Verminephrobacter eiseniae EF01-2: one gene and its partner. The protein of the gene in region 1 binds, or shares a complex with, the protein of each later gene. Links are inferred from orthologs where the notes say so. Each region holds a gene or a part of one and is shown on either strand. Other genes may lie near its edges. The genes, in order: metK and groL.

What was found.
Region 2: the proteins of metK (region 1) and groL are in contact, whole or in part, in a cryo-EM structure (PDB 8P4O), measured with the Escherichia coli proteins. The link is inferred for Verminephrobacter eiseniae EF01-2 from one-to-one orthologs.

What each region holds. Positions count from the first base shown.
Region 1 is NC_008786.1:5,352,697-5,362,110, reverse strand. Bases 3,274-6,217 are described here. They hold metK (methionine adenosyltransferase), read right to left. Parts: upstream 5,380-6,217; coding sequence 4,168-5,379; downstream 3,274-4,167. Other genes in these bases: VEIS_RS23475 (lysophospholipid acyltransferase family protein), read left to right, coding at 5,514-6,217; VEIS_RS30965 (hypothetical protein), read left to right, coding at 3,953-4,285; VEIS_RS23485 (bifunctional nicotinamide-nucleotide adenylyltransferase/Nudix hydroxylase), read right to left, coding at 3,274-3,918. Outside these bases: VEIS_RS23495 (glycosyltransferase), read right to left, coding at 1-300; VEIS_RS27315 (hypothetical protein), read right to left, coding at 504-701; asnB (asparagine synthase (glutamine-hydrolyzing)), read right to left, coding at 726-2,480; more of VEIS_RS23485, read right to left, coding at 2,857-3,273; more of VEIS_RS23475, read left to right, coding at 6,218-6,368; VEIS_RS23470 (lysophospholipid acyltransferase family protein), read left to right, coding at 6,389-7,276; VEIS_RS23465 (hypothetical protein), read left to right, coding at 7,487-7,792; yihA (ribosome biogenesis GTP-binding protein YihA/YsxC), read right to left, coding at 7,946-8,632; VEIS_RS23455 (c-type cytochrome), read left to right, coding at 8,736-9,374. UniProt on the Escherichia coli protein: Catalyzes the formation of S-adenosylmethionine (AdoMet) from methionine and ATP.
Region 2 is NC_008786.1:2,897,252-2,906,394, forward strand. The notes cover bases 2,075-4,999. They hold groL (chaperonin GroEL), read left to right. Parts: upstream 2,075-2,670; coding sequence 2,671-4,329; downstream 4,330-4,999. Other genes in these bases: VEIS_RS12505 (co-chaperone GroES), read left to right, coding at 2,332-2,622; VEIS_RS12515 (DUF805 domain-containing protein), read right to left, coding at 4,416-4,745; eda (bifunctional 4-hydroxy-2-oxoglutarate aldolase/2-dehydro-3-deoxy-phosphogluconate aldolase), read right to left, coding at 4,909-4,999. Outside these bases: VEIS_RS12500 (AAA family ATPase), read left to right, coding at 1-1,957; more of eda, read right to left, coding at 5,000-5,586; edd (phosphogluconate dehydratase), read right to left, coding at 5,577-7,358; VEIS_RS12530 (SMP-30/gluconolactonase/LRE family protein), read left to right, coding at 7,457-8,356; VEIS_RS12535 (nuclear transport factor 2 family protein), read left to right, coding at 8,627-9,025; pobA (4-hydroxybenzoate 3-monooxygenase), read right to left, coding at 9,039-9,143.

The DNA of each region.
Region 1 (9,414 bases):
CTGGACCAGATCCAGGAAATTGACTCCCAGGTACGCTGCCGTTTCTGCGCAGGTGACAGCAGGGTTGCTATTGCCTTCGGCCAGACGGGCGCCCCAGTCGGCCGCGAATGCCGGGTCGGTCAAATGCACGAAGTCTGCAAAACCCGACGCAGTTTCTCCGGCGGCGACGGCACCGGCATGCGCCGTGGTCAGCGCCATCAGTGTCACCTCCACGCCGGGTACTTGCGCGCGCAAGGAACTGAGCACGGGCAGCACCATTGCACTATGGCCAGCGCCGTAGGTCACGAAAAGCGCTTTCAATGGCTGCCCCCTTTGTCAGACGGATCTGTACAAGCCAGTAGCGGGGCTTTCTCAGTGCAAGTCGACATGACGGATGAATTTCGTCGGCGCGATGCCCATCAGGAGTTACACCCGATCATGGGATTCCAAGCCCATGCCGGCGATGGCGTAACCGGCAACACCGGCGCCAGCGCCCAAAACCATTTTCTTGCGCTTGCCCGGCATCAGTTTCGGCAGGCCATGGATGTCCACGAACCGGGCAGCCAGGGAACTGGCCGAATCTGCCATGGCCCTAGTGTCGCGTCACCGATCATCTGTCGGTCTGCGCTGGCCATCGAAGCGCATCGCGGCGTTGCATCGCTTGCCAATACGCTCGGTATTGGCTGCGCGCAGCCTACGACATCTGATCGGTGACGCGACACTAGGGTTCCCGCCCGCTGCTCGCTTCAAGCGCCCTCGGAGAAAAACTCTTGCAGCCACAGTTTGGTCATCAGCAGCGTGCGCAGGGGCTTGGTGTGGTTGTGCATGCCGCTGCGGTGCTCTTGCAACATGTGTTGCAGCCCGCTGGCATCGAAGCGGCCGCCATCGGGTAGCGCCAGGATGTCGCGCGCCCATGGGTAAAGCGGCCCTTTGATCCACTCGCCGATCGGTAGCGTGGGCATGGTCTTGGGCCGGAACACGAAGTCGTGGTCGTAATAGCTCTGCGCCACCCGCTTGAGGAAATGCTTGCCCACCCCTTGGTGGAACTTGGACTGGATCGGCAAACGCGCGAACAATTCGCTGACTCTGTGGTCCAGGAAGGGCGCGCGCCCTTCGATCGACCAGCAGGCGCCCATGCGATCGCTCTTGGGGGAGTCGTTGCCAGGCATCAGCGAGGTCAACTCGTAGGCGGCGACCTGTTCCATCGGCTCCAAGCCGCCAAAGGGTTCGATGATGCCCATGAACCTGTCGAACGCGCCTTCGGTGTGGGGCAGAAAAGACGGGCTCATCACCCGCTGGCGCTCTTGCCGGGTGCTGTAGCTGATGAGGTCGAAGTAGTCGCGCATCGAAAACCGGGCGCGCGTCATCCCGGAGAAAAATTGCGCGTTGTGGCGATAGCCCAGCATGACCTCGTCCGGGCCGTCGCCCGTGAACATGACGACCTTGCCCATCTGGTGCGCCCGGCGCGACAGCAGGTAGAACAGGAAAAACGAAAAGTCGCCATGCGGCTGCTCGGCATGCCGCACGACCGAGCGTGCAATGTCCGCAATATCGGCCGGTCGGATATCCAGTGCGCTCAGGTTGATGTTCAGGTCGGTGGCCACACGCTCGGCGTAAGCGTATTCGGAAAAACCTTGCTCTTCGATGCGCAGACCGATGGCGTCCAACCGGGGCTGCTTCCACTGGGGCAGCAAGTGATGGGCGATGACCGAAGAGTCGACGCCCCCCGAAAGAAACAGCCCCCCATCGACCTCAAAACGCATTTGCAGCTTGACGGCTTCGCCGAGCGCATTTTCCAGATCGGCCTGCGAGGCGTCGACGCGCTCGCCATCGAGCGGCCAGCGCCAGTAGCGCACAGGCTCGGAAAATCGGCCCGATCCGTAACGCATGAAACAGCCCGGCGGCAGATGATGGATGCCTTCGAAGCAGGTCTGCGGCGGTGGGCAGTAGTTGAAGCTGAACACATCGCCCAACGCCGATTCGTTGACTTTGCGCTCGAACTTTGGCAGCGCCAGGATGGCTTTGATCTCGCTGGCAAACGCCAGGCCGCCGCGATACGGCGCATAAAAGCAGGGCTTGATGCCCTGGCGGTCGCGGGCCAGCATGCCGGTCTGCGTGCGCTGGTCCCAGATGAAAAAGGCGAACATGCCGACCAGATCGTCGAGCATCTGTTCGCCCTTTTCGCACCACAGATGCACCAGCACCTCGGTATCGCAGCGCGATTTGAACCGGTAGCCCTTGGCCTGTAGCTGCTCGCGCAACTCGATGAAATTGAAGATCTCGCCGTTGAAGACAACCCAGACCTTGCCGTCGGTGCTCGACATCGGTTGCCTGCCGTTTTCGAGAGCGGCTATCTTCAGCAGGACATTGCCGACAATGGCACCGCCCAGGTCTTCGACAGCTTGTGCATCGACGCCGCGGTATCTGATGCTCCCGACCATCGCCCAGACATCGTCTTTCGTCACCCCCGTCGCGTTGACCACACCGGCTATCCCACACATGGCGATCCCCTCAAGTCTTTCATCGGTTCGTGCAGTCTTGCGGCTCCGGGGCGTTCGCGCGCAGCGCCTTGCCCGTGGGGTCTTCGTAGATCAACCGCAAAACGGGTGCCGGGATTATAGGCCGGCACCGGCCTTCAAGCCCGGCCGCTGGCGGCGCGCAGCAGCCACGGCGGTGGTGGAATGACGGATTTTCCGGGCCGGCCGTGGACCTGGCGCGCCGGCGCGCAACGCCGGGCCATCGCACTGTGGCCGGCGGTGCGATCGCCGGCCAGCACCGGTTCTTCCTGCGCCGTGGGCAACGGGCCATCGGGCGTGGCACGCGAATGCCCATTGCGGCGCCTGCATTTTCCATGGCCACCGGGGGCGCAGCCGGCAGCTACAACAGCATCGGCGGGGGGCTGGTGACGCTCAGAAAGTGGTCGAGCATATGGAAATGGTCTTCAAAGAACGCCTCTTCCAGCCCCGCCAGTTGCGCGATCGGCGTCCATTGCAACGGCCGCGCGTCGCCGTCAGCCGGCACGGCGGGCATGACGACCGGCAAGGGCGCGTCTTCCAGGTCGAAGCAATGCGTGTGCGTGACGCTGCGCCCACGCTGGCTGCGGTCGGGATGGTCGAACACGGCCACGGATTGCAACGCGGCGCGCAGCCGGGCCTCGGGCAATGGGCACCGGGTTTGCTCGCGCAACGCGCGCAGGCACGACTGCCACAGCGTTTCCCGCGGCCCGAGAAAACCACCGGGCAACGCCAGCAGTCCTTTGCCGGGTGCGTGGGCACGGCCGATCAGCAGCACCTGGTCTTGGCAGCGCAGCACGGCGGCGACCGTCACGAACACCGGCGGCCAGGGCGCGGCGGCCCAAGCCTGGCGGTAGTCGCGCAGCATGCGCCATTCCTGTTGCAGCGCGAGGTACGGCGGGGTTTGCGCAAAGCACTCCAGCGCGGCCAGGGTGCTGGCGGGGATCTCATCGGCCAGCGCGGCCAGCGCCGGGCGCACGCTGGCCGGCGTCGCGCCCAGGTAGGCGTCGCGGATGGCGCTGGCGTCGATACGGCCCTGGCGTTGCACGGGCATCAACTCCCAGTCGGGGAAGGCGCTCAGGTAGCTGCTGGTGGCGTCCTTGAAATGGCCGACCAGTCCGATGCGCGCGCCGCCGGCCGTGAACGGCGCCACCGCCCGGTGCACGGCCTGCACCCAGACGGCCTGGTTGTAGTAGTCCCGCACCGGCAGCAGTTGCACGCGCGCTTGGTCGGCATCGGGCAGCACGGCGCGCAGCATGGCCTCGCGCTCCTGCCAGGTGAAGGGGTTTTTCGGCGAGCGGGCCTGCCAGGCCGAGCCCAGCACCACGATGACCTGCCGCGCACTGGCCAGCGCGCGTTGCAGCAACACCCGGTGGCCGTTGTGCACGGGCTGGAAACGCCCGATGTAGATGGCGGTGTCGTGCATGGCGCTCCGGTTCCGGTAGGTGTCTCCAGCCCTCGTGTCGCGTCACCGATCATCTGTCGGTCTGCGCTGGCCATCGAAGCGCATCGCGGCGTTGCATCGCTTGCCAATACGCTCGGTATGGGCTGCGCGATGCGCCTTGCGCTGCGCTCCGATGGCTGCGCGCAGCCTACGACATCTGATCCGTGACGCGACACTAGTCTCTGGCCAGTCCATTGCAGCGGGCCGCTGGCGCATGGTCTGGCGGCGCTGTCAGCCCTCTTTTCTGTGGTGCTCGCCGGGTGACAGTCCGGCTGCCGCGCGCAGCGCAGCCGCTTTGTCCGTCCGCTCCCAGGTGAACTCAGGCTCTTCGCGGCCGAAGTGGCCGTAGGCGGCGGTTTTTTCGTAGATCGGGCGCAGCAGGTCGAGCATCTGGATGATGCCCCGGGGGCGCAGGTCGAAATGCTGCTTGATCAGCGCGGCGATGCGCTCGTCGGCAATCACACCCGTGCCCTCGGTGTACACGGTGATGTTCATCGGCTCGGCCACGCCGATCGCGTAAGCCACCTGGATCTGGCATTGGCGCGCCAGACCGGCGGCCACGACGTTCTTGGCCACATGGCGGGCGGCGTAGGCGGCGGAGCGGTCGACCTTGGTCGGGTCCTTGCCGCTGAACGCGCCGCCGCCATGCGGGCAGGCCCCGCCGTAGGTGTCGACGATGATCTTGCGGCCCGTCAGGCCGCAGTCGCCCTGCGGGCCGCCGGTGACGAAGCGGCCGGTGGGGTTGATCAGGAAGCGCGTGTCGTGCAGCCATTCTTTGGGCAGCACGGGCCGGATGATTTCCTCGATCACCGCGTCTATGAAGCTCTGCTTCATGGTGGTGGCGGTGGCCGATTGGTCCGGGTGGTGCTGGGTCGAGAGCACCACGGTGTCGATGCTGTGGGGCTTGCCGTCCACATAGCGCAGCGTGACCTGGCTCTTGGCGTCAGGGCGCAAAAAGGGCAGGCGCCCGTCCTTGCGCAACTGGGCCTGGCGCTCGACGAGGCGGTGCGCGTAGTAGATCGGCGCGGGCATCAGCTCGGGCGTTTCGTCGCAGGCGTAGCCGAACATCAGGCCCTGGTCGCCGGCGCCGGTGTTCAAATGGTCGTCGCTGGCATGGTCCACGCCCTGGGCGATGTCGTTGCTTTGCTTGTCGTAGGCCACGAGCACGGCGCAGCCCTTGTAGTCGATGCCGTAGTCGGTGTCGTCATAGCCGATGCGCCGGATGGTGTCGCGCGCCACCTGTATGTAGTCCACATGGGCGTTGGTGCTGATCTCGCCGGCCAGCACCACCAGGCCGGTGTTGGTCAATGTCTCGGCGGCAACGCGGCTGCGCGGGTCTTGCCGCAAGAGGGCATCGAGAATCGCGTCCGAGATTTGGTCGGCCACCTTGTCGGGGTGGCCTTCGGAGACCGATTCCGAGGTGAAGAGAAAGTCGTTCGCCATTTGAATAAACTCCTGTGGTGGTTCGGCATTTGGGCGTTGCCCTGACCCCGTAGGAGCTATGGCGAACGCTTTAGCAGAGTTTTTTAACGTCGCCCTGCAAGTTGCTCATTTAACTCAGCGACCCGTGGATTTTAATGCCAGTTGTCTTGCGTTTCTTTTCCGTGCTTCCGCTGTGGTTGCTGCATGCGCTGGGTGCCGCGCTGGGCTGGGTGGCGTTTTGTGCGTCCGCCAGGTACCGGCAGCGCTTTTGCGCTCATGCGGCGCTGGCCGGCTATTCGTTCGGCGCGGTGCGCGCCGCCGTGGCCCATGCCGGCCGCATGGTGGCCGAACTGCCGCGCCTGTGGCTGGGCGCGCCGCTGCCCTGCCGCCTGGAGGGCGGCGCCTGCGTCGAGCAGGCCTACGCGGCCGGGCGCGGCATCGTCTACCTGACGCCGCACCAAGGCTGCTTTGAACTGTCGGCCCAGGCTGCGGCGCGGCGCTGGAGCGCAGCGCATGGGCCGATCACCGTGCTCTACCGGCCGGCGCGCCAAGCCTGGCTGGCCCGGCTGATGGCCACTGCGCGCAACCGGCCCGGCATGTTGGCCGTGCCCACCACGCTGGCCGGCGTGCGGCAGATGCTGCTGGCCCTGCGCCGCGGCGAGGCCGTGGGCCTGCTGCCCGACCAGGTGCCGCCCGCAGGGCAGGGCCATTGGGCGCCATTCTTTGGCCGTGATGCCTACACCATGACCCTGGCCGTGCGCCTGGCCCGGCAGACTGGCGCTGCCATCGTGCTGGCGCGCTGCGAGCGCCTGGCCTGGGGGCGCGGTTTCGTCACCCACTTCGAGCCGCTGGCAGCGCCGCTGGCCAGCCCGTTGGAGGCCGCCGTGTTGCAGATCAACCAGGCCATGGAGCAGTTGATCAGGCAATGCCCCGGGCAGTACCTCTGGGGCTATGCACGCTACAAGCCGCCGCGCGCCGAGGCTGCAAGCCCTGCGGAGCCGGGCGCATGACGGGGCATGTGGGCGGACGCATGAAGGTGCTGCTGCGCTTCGGGGGACGCCTGGTGGTGCCGCTGATGCGGGTGCTGGCGCACCTGCCGCTGCCGGTGCTGCGCGGCCTGGGCTGGCTGATAGGGCGCATCCTGTTCGTGCTGGCCGCGCCGCGCCGGCGCGTGGCATTGCGCAATCTGGCCCTGTGCTACCCGGATGCCTGCGGGCGGCAGCGCCGCCAATGGGCGCGCGAGACCTTTGTGGCGTTCTGCCAGTCCTGGCTCGACCGCAGTTGGCTATGGTTTGCGCCGCGCGAGGTGGTGTTGCGGCGCGTGCGGTTGCAGGGGGCGCTGGAGGAACTCGAGGGCAGCCAGCCGGCCATCATCTTTGCCCCGCATTTCTACGGCATGGACGCCGGCGGCTCGGCGCTGGCGCTGCATACGTCGCGGGCGTTCACGTCGATCTTCTCGACCCAGCCCGATCCGGCAATCGATGCCTGGTTTCGCGCCGGCCGCCAGCGCTTTGGCGATGTGCGCATGCTCAACCGCAGCGACGGCGTCAAGCCCATCGTCTCCAGCCTGCGCCAAGGCGGCCTGCTGTACCTGCTGCCGGACATGGACTTTGGCCGCAACGACTCACTGTTCGTGCCGTTCTACGGAGTGCGGGCGGCCACCGTGCCCTCGCTGTCGCGTTTTGCGCGGCTCGGACGGGCCAAGGTGCTGGCGCTGGTCACGCGCCTGACACCCACCGGCTACTGCGCCGAAATCACCCCCGCCTGGCCCGGCTACCCGACCGGCGACGCCGAGGCCGACACCACCTTGATGAACGCCAAGCTGCAAAGCTATATCGACATCGCGCCCGGCCAGTATTACTGGGTGCACAAGCGCTTCAAGACCCGCCCCGAGGGCGAACCCCCGGTGTATTCCTGAGCGCCTGGGCACCGAACGCCGGGACGCGGTGCGCGGGGCCATTTCCATCCGCATGGCGTTGCCCGGGCATTCGCGATGCCCCGCTGTCCGCAGTCGACAGGGCCTGGAACAGACCGGTGTGGCAGCCAGCAGATGGTCCGCCCTTGTCCTTGTGTTGCCTGGACGGTGCGATGCGGCCGGCTCCCCCAGCGGCCAGTCCATACACATCCCATGCCCATCCTTGGGCGGCTTGCCCCGGGCGTTGCAGGTGAAATCCCGCACGGCATCGGGCACCCGGGCCTGGGCGGTGACGAAAGCAGGGCATCCACTGAGGGCGCCACCGACAAGCCCGCCAACGACGGCGCCTTGCATGCAAGCGACCCGGCCAACGACGACCTCGCCGCGCAGTTCCCGCTGACCGATGGCGGCATCCTGGACATCGCGGAAATCCTGGCCAGACTGGGCAATGCAATCCATGGTTCCAAGAGCGCCAACGGCACCACGGGCAATGGCACTAGGCGCTCCGGGGGAGCATGACAACCTGTACCCCCGGGACGCAGTCGCTGATGGCGCCAGCGCTTGCGGCACCACCGCCGATCCGCCGTGGCCCGGCGGGGCAGACCCGGAACCGGGCCTCGTCGGCGTTCCGGATTCCATGGAATCGAGCGCGTGGTTGCCGTGAAAAAATCCTCAGGCTGAATCGGCGCCCGGCGCCGCCGGATGCGCCCATTGCCACAGCAGCCAGGCCACTTCGTCGACCCCTTGCTTTTTCAGGGCCGAGAACAGCCGCACCTGGCCGCCGCCGGCCTGCAAGCGCGTCACGGACAGCGCCTTGGCCTGCTCGGCGCGTGTGAGCTTGTCGGCCTTGGTCAGCACGATGAGGAATTTCAGGCCCTGCTGCACGCGCGGGCGCAACACTTCGAGCAGGGCTTCGTCGAGTCCGGTCAGGCCCAGGCGGGGGTCGCACAGCAGCACGATGCCGGTCAGTCCCGGGCGGCTGACCAGGTAATTGACCATCACCTGTTGCCAGCGCATTTTGTCCGAGCGCGAGACGGCGGCATAGCCGTAGCCGGGCAGGTCGGCCAGCACGGCGTCCATCACGCCCTGCCGGCCCAGTGCGAACAGGTTGATGTGCTGGGTGCGCCCCGGTTTTTTCGACGCAAACGCCAGTTGCTTTTGCTGGGTGAGGGTGTTGATGCAGGTGGATTTGCCGGCGTTGGAGCGGCCCACGAAGGCGATTTCGGGCACGGCCAGCGGCGGCAGATGGTGCAGTTGCGCGGCCGTGGTCAGGAACTTGGCGGTGTGCATCCAGCCCATGGCGATCTTCGCCTCGGGTGCCGGGGCGCCAGCCATGGGCGTGATCGGGGTGCTGGTCATGGGGCCTTGTTTGTTGTCGGGAACAAGGCCAGGCCTTGGGATGCGTGCGAGCCGCATTGTAGAATCACCGGGCTTTGCGCACATCCAATACAGAACCCTCGATATGAAGTTGCTCGCCTCCTTGCTGACGGCTGCCGCGCTGGCAGCATCTGTTGTCGCACCGGTTGCCCCGGCTTTGGCTGCGGGGGATGCGGTCAAAACCAGGCCCGATCTCGCCAAGGGCGAGGCCAGCTTCAGCGCCGTGTGCGCGAGTTGCCACGGCGCCGACGGCAACTCGGCCGCCGTTACCGACCCCAAGCTGTCGCAGCAGCATCCTGAGTACCTGCTCAAACAGTTGCAGGAATTCAAGTCCGGCAAGCGCCGCAGCGCGGTGATGCAGGGCTTTGTCAGCGCCCTGTCGGATGAGGACATGCGCAACATGGCCTACTGGCTGACCACCCAACCGGCCAAGGCCGGTTTCGCCAAGGACAAGGATCTGATCGCGCTGGGCGAGCGCATCTACCGCGGCGGCATTGCCGAGCGCCAGATCGCGGCCTGCGCCGGCTGCCACAGCCCGAACGGCGCGGGCATTCCTGCGCAATACCCCCGTCTGTCGGGCCAGCATGCCGAATACACGGTGGCGCAGTTGAATCTGTTCCGCGACGGCGGGCGCGCCAGCAGCCTGCCGATGGCCCAGGTGGCGGCCAAGCTCAATGACAAGGAGATCAAGGCGGTGGCCGATTACATTGCCGGTCTGCGCTGATTTTTGCCATACTTTTTGCCATCCCGGCCCGAGCCAACCG
Region 2 (9,143 bases), 2.5 Mb from region 1 along the record:
CGCGCCGAACTACGACTTCGTGGTGATCGATGAGGTGCAGGACCTGACCAATGTGCAACTCGCGCTGGTGCTGGCCTGTCTGAAGCGGCCCGGGCAATTCCTGCTGTGCGGCGACTCCAACCAGATCGTCCATCCCAACTTCTTCTCCTGGGCGGCCGTGCGCACGCTGTTCTGGCACGGCCTGGCGGGCGAGGCGGCGCAGCGCCAGGCATTGTCGGTGTTGCAGGCGAATTTTCGCAACACGCGCGCGGTCACCGATCTGGCCAACGCCTTGCTCAAGATCAAGCAGGCGCGCTTTGGCTCGATCGACAAGGAGAGCAATTTCCTGGTCGAGAGCGCTTCGCCGCAAAGCGGCCAGGTGCGCCTGCTGCCCACGCACACGGCCACGCTGCGCGATCTGGATGCGCAAACCAGGGCCTCGGTGCAGCATGCGATCATCGTGCTGCGCGATGAAGACAAGCCGGCGGCGCGCGAGCATTTCCGCTCTCCGCTGGTGTTCTCGGTGCACGAGGCCAAGGGCCTGGAGTATCCGCATGTGATCCTCTACACGCTGGTGTCCGGCCAGCGCGCCGCCTACGCCGAGGTCTGCGATGGCGTCGCCCAGGCCGACCTGCAAGTCGAGCAACTGGCCTACAGCCGCGCCCGCGACAAGGGCGACAAGTCGCTCGAGCTGTACAAGTTCTACGTCAACGCGCTGTACGTGGCGATGACGCGCGCGGTTGCCACCTTGGTGCTGGTCGAGTCCGACACCAGCCACCCCTTGCTGGCCCTGCTCGGTCTGCAAGTCGCCGAGACCTCGGCGGCCCGCAGCGCAACGCCGGTGCAGACCTCGACACGCGACGAATGGGCGCAGGAAGCGCGCAAGCTCGAACTGCAAGGCAAAGAGGAGCAGGCGCGCGCCATCCGCGAAACCTTCCTGCAAACCAAACCGGTGCCGTGGACGCCATGGTCCGAAGTCGCGATGCGCGAATATCTGCCCCGCGCACTCGACCGCACGCAGCCGTCGAACAAACCCCGCCAGGCCCTGCTGGACTACGCGCTGTGGCATGGGCAGCAGGTCTGGATCGGACAACTGGCAAAACAGGCACAGTTTGCGCCAGCGCTGCGTCTGGCACCGGGCGGCGACCTCGACAGGGCGGTCGCTTGGCGCGAGACCGCCCTGCTGCGCCAGCGCCACTTGCAGCCCTATGCCGCGCGCAATTTCAAGGACTTGCTGCGCCAGTGCGATCAGTACGGCGTCGACCACCGCGGCCCCACCGGCGCCACCCCGCTGATGATGGCCGCGCGCGCCGGCCACCTGGCCTTGGTCGAGGCGCTGTTGGAGCGCGCCGCCAACCCGTTGCTGACAGACGAATTCGGTCATACGCCGTGGCTCGCGGCACTGAACCGGGCGATGGAAGATGCGCCATTCGCGCAGCAGTCGATCGGCATGCTGTTTGACCGCATCGCGCCGCCGGTGCTGGATGTGCAAACCGATGCCCGCTTGGTGCGGCTGGAGCGCCATCAGGCCGAGTATTGGATCCTGAGCCTGATGCTGGCCGGCCTCAAGACGCAGTGCACGATGTGCGTCAAGCGTCCATACAGTCCGTACCGATGCGCCGATGGTTTCTTTGCCGAGGAACTCGGCACGACCTTGGTCTGTTTGCCCGAGTACCTGTGGAAAGCACAGCGGCACAAACGCAGCTACCTCAACCAGGTGCTGGCGCGCGCCGAGATCAACAGCACCTATCTGCCAGCGCGCCGCCTGTGGGCCAGAACCACCAACGGCCACTACCTGCCCAACCCGCAATTGCAACTGCGCACCCATGCCGACGGTGACGCGCCGACATGGCGCCCGGTGTATGAGGTGCTGAATCTGGCCTGGGTGAATGACGGCACCTCCCATTCTGCCCCCGACTTCGCTGGCGCCGGGTGGTCGCTGCGGCCCCCCGTGGCGGCGGCGGCGTCGCCAACGTAGCGCGAGGATGCGGAGGAGGCCGGTGATTGACGGCGGTTCCTGGCGCCACCGCACAGCGCGGCCTGGCGCATCCAACGCCCAACGCCCAACGCCCAACGCGCACCCGGGGCAGTGCTTTACTCCAGAGCATCGATACGACCCAATGAGAATCAGGCCCTGAAGCTACCAAACACATAGCATACAGACGGGGCGAACGCAAATTTCGACAAATTTGCGTGCCGGCAGTGCGCGGCTGTCTTGAAACGGCAATAAATGCCCGTATCATTAGCACTCTCCGCTGGGGAGTGCTAAAGCGCTTCCCCTGTCGGGAGTTTGGTGGCGCCGGGATGGCCTGGCGCCGAGTGATTGATTTTACTGACAACAGGAGCAATGCAATGAACCTTCGCCCTCTGCACGATCGCGTGATCGTCAAGCGTATTGAAAGTGAAACCACGACCGCCTCCGGCATCGTGATCCCTGACAACGCCGCTGAAAAGCCCGATCAAGGTGAAGTGCTGGCCGTCGGCCCTGGCAAGAAGAACGACAAGGGCGAGTTGATCGCCCTGAACGTGAAGGTCGGCGACCGCGTTTTGTTCGGCAAGTACTCGGGCCAGACCGTCAAGGTGCACCGCGACGAGTTGCTGGTCATGAAGGAAGACGATCTGTTTGCCGTGGTCGAGAAGTAATTCCGCCCCGTTCCCAAGCAGACTTTTTACTCAATTCGGAGATATCAAATGGCAGCAAAAGAAGTGGTTTTCGGCGGCGAAGCCCGCGCTCGCATGGTCGAAGGCGTCAACATCCTGGCCAACGCGGTCAAGGTGACCCTGGGCCCCAAGGGTCGCAATGTGGTGATCGAGCGCTCGTTCGGCGCCCCCACCGTGACCAAGGACGGCGTGTCCGTGGCCAAGGAAATCGAGCTCAAGGACAAACTGCAGAACATGGGCGCGCAGTTGGTCAAGGAAGTGGCCTCCAAGACCAGCGACAACGCCGGTGACGGCACCACCACCGCCACCGTGCTGGCACAGGCCATCGTGCGCGAAGGCTTCAAGTACGTGGCCGCCGGCATCAACCCGATGGACCTCAAGCGCGGTATCGACAAGGCCGTGACGGCGCTGGTGGCCGAACTGAAGAAGGCGTCCAAGCCCACCACCACCTCCAAGGAAATCGCCCAGGTCGGCTCGATCTCGGCCAACGCCGACGAGACCATTGGCAAACTGATCGCTGACGCGATGGACAAGGTGGGCAAGGAAGGCGTGATCACCGTGGAAGACGGCAAGTCGCTCGAATCCGAACTCGATGTCGTCGAAGGCATGCAGTTCGATCGCGGCTACCTGTCGCCCTACTTCATCAACAACCCGGACAAGCAAGCGGCCCTTCTGGACAACCCCTTCGTGCTGCTGTTCGACAAGAAGATCAGCAACATCCGCGACCTGCTGCCCACGCTGGAGCAGGTGGCCAAGGCGGGCCGTCCGCTGCTGGTCATTGCCGAAGAAGTCGAGGGCGAAGCCCTGGCGACGCTGGTGGTGAACACGATCCGCGGCATCCTGAAGGTGGTGGCCGTGAAGGCCCCCGGTTTCGGCGACCGCCGCAAGGCCATGCTGGAAGACATCGCCATCCTGACGGGCGGCAAGGTCATCGCTGAAGAAGTGGGCCTGACCCTGGAGAAAGTGACGCTGGCCGATCTGGGCCAAGCCAAGCGCATCGAAGTGGGCAAGGAAAACACCATCATCATCGACGGCGCCGGTGCCGCTGGCGACATCGAAGCCCGCGTCAAGCAAGTGCGCGTGCAGATCGAGGAAGCCACCTCCGACTACGACCGCGAAAAGCTGCAAGAGCGCGTGGCCAAACTGGCCGGCGGTGTGGCCGTGATCAAGGTCGGCGCAGCCACCGAAGTCGAAATGAAGGAAAAGAAGGCCCGCGTCGAAGACGCGCTGCACGCAACCCGCGCAGCGGTGGAAGAAGGCGTGGTCGCCGGTGGTGGCGTGGCCTTCCTGCGCGCCAGGCAGGCCATTGGCGGCACCATCAAGGGTGACAACGCCGACCAGGACGCCGGCATCAAGCTGGTGCTCAAGGCCATCGAAGCGCCGCTGCGCGAAATCGTGAACAACGCCGGTGGCGAAGCCTCGGTGGTGGTCAACGCGGTGCTGGCCGGCAAGGGCAACTATGGCTTCAATGCAGCCAACGACACCTACGGCGACATGCTGGAGCTGGGCATTCTCGACCCCACCAAGGTCACCCGCACGGCCCTGCAGAACGCCGCTTCGGTGGCCTCGCTGCTGCTGACGACCGAGGCCATGGTGGCCGAAGCGCCGAAGGACGATGCGCCTGCCGGCGGTGGCGGCATGCCTGGCATGGGCGGCGGCATGGGTGGCATGGGCGGCATGGACATGTAACTGCCAGATCGGTGTGCCCGCGCAGGCACACTGCGCCCAACGAAAGCCCGCAGGTCTTACGGCCTGCGGGCTTTTTCAATGGGGCTTCATTTCTCGTGCGGCTGGACCCACCAGTACGCCAGCAGGAGCCACAAGATGGGAACGATCAGCAGCAGTTGCCACCAGCCCGAGCGGCCAATATCGTGCAGGCGACGCGCCCCCACGGCCAGGCCCGGCAAGAACAGCGCCCAGTAAACGAGGGTCAAAACCAGTTCCAGATATCTGACATCCCCTCCCAGCATGACGGTCAAGAGCGCGGCGGCGAGCATGGCCAGTATCTGGAACAGAAAAAACCACCAGAACTCCGAGCGCGATGCCTTGCCCGAAAAGGTCGCGTACTGCCCCAGGCAGCTGTTGACGGCCGAAAGAAAGTCCATGGGAGATGCCTCCATCGAATGCGCGTTGCGAACGGTTGCCTGGCCCATCCCGCGCCATGCCAAGACGAACCCCGGTCACGGCACCAGCGCCACATGTGGCAATCTGGAAGCTACATATTTTGATAGCTCAAGGCAATGACTGAATCTGCGCCAGCGGCTGATTTCATTCAGAAGAACCCGGGCCGGCATTGCGCAGCGCATGGCTTGCGCGCGCCAACGCGGTGATGCGCGCCCAGTCACCGGCGCGTATCGCGTCTGCCGGCGTGAGCCAGGAGCCGCCCACGCAGCGCACCTGGGGCAGCGCCAGGTAATGGGGCGCGCTGGCCTGGGTGATTCCGCCGGTGGGGCAAAAACTGACCCGGGCAAACGGGCTGGCCCAGGACTTGAGCAAGGCAATGCCGCCCACGGCCTCGGCGGGAAAGAGCTTGAGGAACGAGAACCCGTCGGCCAGCGCTGCCATGATCTCGCTGGACGTGGCCACGCCGGGCAGCAGCGGCAGGTTCAGCCGCTGGCAGGCGCTGCCCACGGCGGCGGTATAGCCCGGGCTGACGGCAAAGCGGGCGCCGGCCTGGCTGGCGCGGCGGGCATCGTCGGCATCGAGCACCGTGCCCACGCCAACCACGGCTTCGGGCAGGTGGCGCGCAATCGCTTCGATGGCCGGCAGGCCGGCAGCCGTGCGCAGCGTCACTTCCAGCACCTTGACCCCGCCGGCCAGCAGCGCCTCGGCCAGCGGCAATGCGTCTGGCACGCGGTCGATCACGATCACCGGGATGACCGGGCCATGGCTGGCAATGTCCAGCAGTTCGGTCGCAGGAACACGAGAGGCAGGGGTCACAGCCATGTGCAGGCACCTTGTTCGGCGCCGCCTGCGTGGCGGCGAAAGTGGTGAAAAAGCTCCCGGCCAAAGCCGGTGGCGGCGGGGGCGGTGCAGGCGGCGGGGGTGCGGGCCGCCCATTCGGCGTCGTCGAGCAGCACATCCAGCGTGCCGGCCACGGCGTCTACGCGCACGATGTCGCCATCGCGCAGCTTGGCCAGCGGGCCGCCGGACAGCGCCTCGGGCGTGACGTGGATGGCGGCGGGCACCTTGCCCGAGGCTCCGCTCATGCGCCCATCGGTCACCAGCGCCACCCTGAAGCCCTGGTTTTGCAGCACGGCCAGCGGCGGCGTGAGCTTGTGCAACTCCGGCATGCCGTTGGCCTGCGGGCCTTGAAAGCGCACCACGGCCACCAGGTCCTGCTGCATCTGGCCGGCGTTGAAGGCGGCGAGCAGGTCCTCCTGCGCATCGAACACCCGGGCCGGGGCCTGCACCACATGGTGCTCTTCGGGCACGGCAGAGACCTTGATCACCGCGCGGCCCAAGCGGCCTTGCAGCAGGCGCAGGCCGCCGGTGGCCGAAAACGGCTGCCGCGCCGGGCGCAGCACGCTGTCGTCGCCCGAGCGCAGCGGGGCGCCCTGCGCGCCTGCGGCAATACCGCCGGCGTTGATGCTCAGCGCGTCGGCGTGCATCAGGCCGTGGGCCAGCAACTCGCGCAGTATCCACGCCGGGCCGCCTGCGGCCTGGAACTGGTTCACATCGGCCTCGCCATTGGGGTAGATGCGGGCCAGCAGCGGCACGGCCGATGACAGTTCGTCAAAGTCCGACCAGTCGATCACCATGCCCGCGCTGCGCGCGATGGCCACCCAGTGGATCAGGTGGTTGGTCGAGCCGCCGGTGGCCAGCAGCGCGACCATGGCGTTGACGATGCAGCGCTCGTCGACCAGCCGCCCGATCGGGGTAAAGCGCTGGCCGCGCTGACCGATGGCCAGCACGGTGCGCACTGCGGCACGGGTGAAAGCCTCGCGCTCTTGGCTGTCGGGCGGCGCAAATGCCGCGCCGGGCACATGCAGGCCCATGGCTTCGAGCAGCATCTGGTTGCTGTTGGCCGTGCCGTAAAAGGTGCAGGTGCCGGGGCCGTGGTAGGCCGCCGATTCGGCCCGGAGCAACTCGTCGCGCCCCACCCGGCCTTGCACATACTGCTCGCGCACGCTGGATTTTTCCTTGTTCGACAGGCCCGAGCCCATCGGGCCTGCGGGCACGAACACGCAGGGCAGGTGGCCGTAGTGCAGCGCGCCGATCAGCAGGCCGGGCACGATCTTGTCGCACACGCCCAGCAGCAGCGCGCCGTCAAACACATCGTGCGACAGCGCCACCGCCGTGGCCTGCGCAATCGTGTCGCGCGAGAACAGCGATAGTTCCATGCTTGGCGTGCCCTGGGTGATGCCATCGCACATCGCGGGCACGCCACCGGCGACCTGCAGCGTCGCCTGCTGCCTGGCGGCTTCAGCGCGCAGCAAGGCGGGGTAATTTTGGTACGGCTGGTGCGCCGACAGCATGTCGTTGTAAGCCGTCACCACGCCGATGTGGGGCGCCTTCTCGAGCGTGACCCGGATCTTGTCGGCACCGGGCAGCGCAGCATAGGCGTGGGCCAGGTTGGCGCAGCCCATGCGGTCTTGCGCCGGTGGCCGCGCCAGCATGGCGGCGATGCCGGCCAGGTAGGCGCGGCGGCTGTCTGCGCTGCGCCCGACGATGCGGGCCGTCACGCGCGCTACGACTGAGTGAATGGGTGTCTCCATCGCGGGGGCCGCCTTGGGTGAATGGGTGTCGAACGGGTGTCAACCGGTGGGAGCCTACAATGTAACTCGATAACTCCCGTTGCTTCAAGCGATCACCGATGCAAACCCTGCCGCTGCCACCGTCCGAACTCGGCGAGTCGCCGTTCTGGCATCCGCATGAAAAACGCCTCTACTGGTGCGACATCCAAGGGTTTGCGCTGCATGCCTGGGAGCCTGCCACGGGCCGGAGCTGGCGATGGGAAATGCCCGCCGAGCCTGGCTGCTGCGCACCGGCGCCGGACCGGCACTGCGTAATCGGATTACGTGACGGCTTTCATCTGCTGGACACGGCCAGTGGCGCCCTGCGCTGCCTGGCCCCGTTGCCGGCCGCCCGGCACGACCCCCGGCGGCTGCGCCTGAACGATGGTCGCTGCGACACCGCAGGCCGGTTCTGGGCCGGCTCGATGGTCACGCCGCGCACCGCGCCCGATGCCGCGCTGTGGCGGCTGTCGGCCGGCGCCGGCGGCTATCGCCTGGAGCAGATGGCGGGCGACAACTTCACCGCCAACGGCCTGGCTTTCAGCCCCGACGACCGGTTCATGTACTGGTCCAACACCCCCGAGCACCGTATCGACCGGTTTGACTTCGATGCCGCCACCGGAGCCATCGGCAAGCGCCAGCCCTGGGCGCATTTTGCCCGCAAGGAACCCGGCCAGCCCTACGGCGGCCGCCCCGATGGCGCAGCGGTGGACCGCCAAGGCAACTACTGGGTGGCCATGTACGAGGGCGCCTGCGTGCTGCAACTCGCGCCCACCGGCGCGGTATTGCAGCGCATCGCGACCCCGGTGCAATGCCCCACCATGGTGTGCTTCGGCGGGGAAGATCTGCGCACGCTGTACATCACCTCGGCCCGCGCGGGGCGGCCCGAGCAAGAGCGCAATGCCAGCCCTGCGGCAGGCTGCCTGTTCAGCACCCGGGTCGAAGTGCCGGGGCTGGCGGTCAACTTCTTCAAGCCATGACCGGCTGACCGACACGGACTGGCGCACGACGGCCGGGCGCCTTGCCGCACACGGCCGCATGGCCGCATGGCCGCACCGCCGCACGGCCGCATGGCCAGATTGCGGGCACAGCCTGTGCGCGCACCGGCCTGCGGGCACGAGCAGACCCGGCACGATGGCTTGGGTCGCCGACCCGCAGGCTGGTGTAACCCAAGCGCAGGCCCTGCATCGCGGCCGCCGGCCCGGCCCCACCCTTGCGCCCGGCCTGCCCGAGACCGCAAAATCCCGCCCATGAACTCCCCGCCACTGAACACCGTGCGCCGCTATCTCGCGGCATTGCATGCCAGCGACACCGCCGCCTTGCTTGCCTGCTTCGAGGCCGAGGGCTGCGTGGTCTCGCCCTTTCTGGGCACCATGCCCGCGCATGCGTTCTTTCCCAAACTGGCACAGGCGTCGGCGCGCAGCGTGATCACGCCCATCGACCTCCTGGCCAGCGTGCAGCCGGGCACCGAAGGCACCCGCGTGGCCGCCTACTTCCGCTACGACTGGACGCTCAAGGACGGACAGATCGTCAGCTTCGACTGCGTGGACCTGTTTGACTTTGCCCCCGACAGCGACCGCATCGCGCGCATGACCATCGTCTACGACACCCACCCGCTGCGCGCAGAAGTGGGCGACAAGTACGCCTGACCGATCCTGCGGCTCAAAACGGCAAACCCACATAGTTCTCCGCCAGCGAGCGCAGGGCCGCCTCGGACGAGAACAGATAGGCCAGCTCCGTGTCCTGCAACCTCTGGTCGTAGGCGAG